Regions from separate parts of the Marinobacter sp. C1S70 genome, predicted to be linked through region 1. Evidence: predicted binding sites of a transcription regulator. Region 1 holds the regulator's gene; the other holds the start of a gene.
What was found. The regulator sigma-54, encoded in region 1, starts transcription at its own class of promoters, with help from an activator protein. The targets are predictions, from matches to a motif close to ANTGGCATNNANNTTGCTNT.

Region 1 (2,400 bases):
TCTGGCAAACCAGCAGGTGAAAGAAGTATATCTGGGTGATGAGTTCCGGCTCTGACCTGATAAAACTGGGTTTATCCGAGGTCTGATTGTTTTGATGATCTGTAGCAAGTAAACTCGGCAAAAAACTTGCTTATACTGTTCACAGACAATGGCAAGTAACCAGCGTACAACATTTTTTTCGGCCTGTGCGCCGGCAAAGCAACAACCGGGATGCCCACGAGTTATGGATCTTGAGCCATGGTTATGAAAGCCTCATTACAGCTTAAGCTGGGCCAGAGTCTGACCATGACGCCCCAGCTGCAGCAGGCCATACGCCTGCTACAGCTTTCTACCCTCGATCTCCAGCAGGAAATCCAGCAGGCGCTGGAATCCAACCCAATGCTGGAAACCTCAGAGGACGATGAGCACCCTGAAGGCGACGAGCGCGAAGAGCACGAGCACAGTGAAGCTTCCAGCTCTGAGGCCAACCAGGACGACAGCCACCAGGACGCGAGCCCGGACTGGGACGAAACCGAGAACGGCCCTGACTGGTCGTCCGAGAACGATATTCCGGACAACATTCCCGATGATCTGCCAGTGGATACCGCCTGGGACGACATCTACCAGTCTGCCCCGGCTCCGGCCAGCAAAGGCGAAGACGAGCACGAATCGGATTTCGAAACCCGGAACTCGCCTACCGAAACCCTGCAGGATCACCTCGAGTGGCAGCTGAACCTGACGCCTCTGAGCGAGCGGGATCAGGCCATTGCCCACGCGCTGCTGGATGCTGTGGATGAGCGCGGCTACCTGACGTCTGACATTGAGGACATTCACGCAGGCCTGCTGGACGAAACCGAAGAAGACCCGTTGGAACTGGACGAAGTGGAAGCGGTACTCCACCGCCTGCAACACTTCGACCCGCCCGGCGTGTTCGCTCGGGATCTCCAGGAATGCCTGCTGATTCAGCTCAACCAGCTGCCACCGGATACCCCCTGGCTGCGCCAGGCGAGACTGGTGGTTACCCAGTTCCTGCACCTGCTTGGCAACCGGGACTACGCGCAACTGTTACGCCGCAGCCGGCTCAAGGAAGACCAGCTGAAACAGGTACTGGCCCTGATCACCAGCCTGAACCCTCGCCCTGGCGATGTCGTGGACCGGGCCGAACCGGATTACGTTATCCCGGACGTTATCGTACGCAAACACGAAGGCCGCTGGCGGGTTGAACTCAACCCGGAAATCGCTCCGCGTATCCGGGTGAATGCCAGCTACGCGTCACTGATCCGCCGGGCTGACAGCAGTGCCGATAACACCTACCTGCGCGACCAGCTGCAAGAAGCGAAATGGTTTATCAAGAGCCTGCAAAGCCGGAATGAAACCCTGCTGAAAGTGGCCACCCGCATCGTTGAACACCAGCAAGGGTTCCTGGATCAGGGCGAAGAAGCCATGAAGCCTCTGATCCTGTCTGACATTGCCCAGGCGGTGGAAATGCACGAGTCCACGATTTCCCGGGTTACCACCCAGAAGTACATGCACACGCCCCGCGGTATTTTTGAGCTGAAGTACTTTTTCTCCAGCCACGTCAGCACCGCCGAGGGCGGCGAATGCTCGTCTACAGCCATCCGGGCGATGATCAAGAAGCTGATTGCCGAGGAAACCCCGAAAAAGCCATTGAGCGATAGCAAAATTGCAGCCATGCTAGGGGAACAGGGAATCAACGTGGCGCGGCGTACCGTGGCCAAATACCGGGAGGCCATGCATATTCCTCCCTCGAACGAACGAAAACGCCTGGTTTAAACTTTCGCCGGTGCAAGATGCACTGGCACGCAAGCCGGCAAGCACGCCGGCAGTATGACAACAGGAGACGCCTATGCAACTCAACATTTCAGGCCATCACGTAGAACTGACTCCCGCTCTGAAGGATTACGTCAACACCAAGTTCGAGAAGCTGGAGCGTCACTTCGACCACATCAGTAACTGCCAGGTCACCCTGGAGGTCGAGAAGGTGCGCCAGATGGCGGAAGCCACGCTGCACGTGATTGGTGGTGAGATTCACGCAAAGGCAGAAAATGAGGACATGTACGCCGCAATCGACGCTCTGGTCGACAAGCTGGACCGTCAGATCCTCAAGCACAAGGAAAAGAACGTAGACCGGATGCACGGTAACGGCGGTCGCTGAAGCGCGAACCTTACCGGGTGTTTCATGAAACGAGCTGCGGCGGGGCTAACCGGCCGCAGCCTTTTTTTTACGGACATGCAGTCGATCCATGAGCGAGCCATCCCTGACCATCGACAATATTCTTGCCCCTGAACTGACCCTCTGTAAGGTGCCGGCCTCAAGCAAGAAACGTGTGCTGGAGTTCATCGCTGAACGGATTCACTTTCAGGATGAAATCCTCAGCGACACCCAGATCTTCAACAATC
Region 2 (2,400 bases), on a different contig from region 1:
TGCCGAATCCGGGCTGAACGTCGCAGGAAGGTTCGCCGTGTAAGCACGTGCGCGAGATGAGGCCAGATCAGAGCGCCAGCCACCATCCAGAGAAGCAATTGGGGAAACACATCCTGAAGGACACCCGTGACAATAATGGCGGCAGTGGCGGTGTAGGCCAGTATCCGACCGTTGTAATCGGGCATCGGTGGAATCGCCACCGTGTGGTCGTAGATGTCGCCTTGCCCCAGCTTGCCGGTATTGCCGGTTACGCTGCGTAATTCAGCGGGTGCGCTCATCATTTTCAGAACCGGATCCTTCCGATAAGTATGTCGCTCATTGTATGCTGCCGATTCTTTATAATTGTTGGTTTGAACTACGACTAAAGATTAACAGCATTACGTAGAACTCACAATTCATCGGGGCCGCTTCCGGCCCAACCGAAAATCATGCAACCAATCAACAGCGAGACTGTATGAGTTCGATAACCCGTTTTATTCTGGATCGTGCTTCGGAGCCCCGTTTGCAGGCACCGGCACCACCGGTGTCTGTGGTTGATCAGGCCTTCCGGTGCGCGGCCCGGGCCCCGGATCATGCGTTGTTGAGGCCCTGGCGTTATCTCGTGGTAGAGGGGGAAGGCCTGGCAGCTCTGGGCGACCTGTTTGCTGAATGCTGCCCGCCGGAGGCTTCTGATAAGGAGCGTGAGAAGGCCCGGAATGCTCCGGCTCGTGCACCCATGATTATTGTCGGTATTGCGTCGCCCCGTCATCATCCGAAGGTGCCGGAGGTGGAGCAGGTAATGTCGGCAGCGGCCGGTATGAGTTTTATCTCCCTGGCGCTGAATGATGCCGGCTACGGCGCCATGTGGCGAACCGGGCCTGTGGCTTATCATTCGTCGCTGCATGACGGTCTTGGGCTGCTGCCGGGCGAGTCCATTGTCGGTTTCCTCTATACCGGTACCGTTGCCAGTGAGAAACCATCGGTGCCCCGGCCGGATACCAAAGAGTATGTCTCAAGGTGGGCCGCGCCAGGGCGCACTTCCCCCTGGCAAGTCTGAGCCTCGAACAGCGGTAAGTCCGCCTGGGGAAACTCGTTGCCGCCCTCGTAGCGTTTAACCGGAATTTGCCGCTCATTTATTAGACAGTCCTCTTCAAAGCCCGCATTACAGCGGGCTTTTTCAATTCTGGCACTCTGCTTGCTTTAATCACTTCAGAACGCAAAACCGGCAAGTTCACAGGTTCAGCCTGGTCGGTGCAAAGATCTGGAGGCAGTAATGGCTATTACATTCGACAAAGCGCTTGGTATTCATGAGCACGCGCTGCAGGCGCGGGTCAAGCGGGCCGAAGTGCTGGCGAACAACCTGGCAAATGCCGACACCCCGGGCTACAAGGCCCGCGACGTGGATTTCCAGGCGATGATGCAGAAGGCGCAGGATTCCATGACGGGTTTTGGTATGACCACGACCCACAGTGGTCATATGGACACCTCCAGCCCCGGCGCTGACGGCGAGCTGCTGTACCGTACCCCGCACCAGCCATCAATTGATGGCAATACCGTGGATGCGCAGGCCGAGCAGACCCGTTTCATGCGCAACGCCATGGATTACCAGGCCAGCTTCCAGTTCCTGAGTAGTCGGTTTTCCGGCCTGACCAAGGCGCTGAAGGGCGAATAAGCCGCAGTCCGTACGAGATTGAAGGAGATTGTCATGTCACTGGGTAACATTTTCGACATCGCCGGTTCCGGCATGACCGCACAGTCACTGCGGCTCAACACCACCGCGTCTAACATTGCCAACGCAGAAACCGCCAGTTCGAGCACGGATACAACGTACCGTGCCCGCAAACCGGTGTTTGCCGCTATTCAGCAGGCCATGCTGAACCCTGATCAGCAGGGATTTGGTATTGGTTCCGAAGAGGGGGCCGGGGCAGGTGTTCGCGTTGAGGGGATTGTCGAGAGCGATGCAGAACTGCAGATGCGCTATGAGCCGAATCACCCTGCCGCGAACGAGGAAGGGTACGTTTATTACCCCAACGTGAACGTGGTTGAGGAAATGGCGGACATGATGTCGTCGTCCCGCAGTTTTCAGATGAATGTGGATGTCATGAACACCGCCAAATCCATGATGCAGCGAATTCTGACACTGGGTCAGCAGTAACAAGTGAGGATTAAGCCATGAGTGCAGTGAATTCCGCAGCCGCCTCAGACGTGCTGAGCCAGTACCAGCTGAACCAGGAGGGCAAGACCCCTGGTGGCAACGAGCTGGGTAAAGACGCGTTTATGGAGCTGATGCTGGCGCAACTCAAGAATCAGAACCCGCTGGAGCCGCAGGACAACGGCGATTTTATCGCCCAGCTGGCCCAGTTCAGTTCTCTGGAAGAAATGCAGAATCTGTCTGGCAGTGTCGATGATGTGGTTGGTCAG

Region 2: the regulator sigma-54 is predicted to act here: its motif matches at 1,162-1,181, upstream of flgB (flagellar basal body rod protein FlgB).

The regions. Positions count from the first base shown of each region.
Region 1 covers NZ_AXBW01000027.1:11,432-13,831, forward strand. The annotation lists gene lptB (LPS export ABC transporter ATP-binding protein) at 1-55, shown strand, start outside; gene Q669_RS09035 (RNA polymerase factor sigma-54) at 244-1,773, shown strand; gene hpf (ribosome hibernation promoting factor) at 1,847-2,155, shown strand; gene ptsN (PTS IIA-like nitrogen regulatory protein PtsN) at 2,244-2,400, shown strand, end outside.
Region 2 covers NZ_AXBW01000040.1:93,526-95,925, reverse strand. The annotation lists gene Q669_RS12495 (adenylate/guanylate cyclase domain-containing protein) at 1-281, opposite strand, end outside; gene Q669_RS12490 (nitroreductase) at 455-1,036, shown strand; gene flgB (flagellar basal body rod protein FlgB) at 1,253-1,651, shown strand; gene flgC (flagellar basal body rod protein FlgC) at 1,685-2,134, shown strand; gene Q669_RS12475 (flagellar hook assembly protein FlgD) at 2,152-2,400, shown strand, end outside.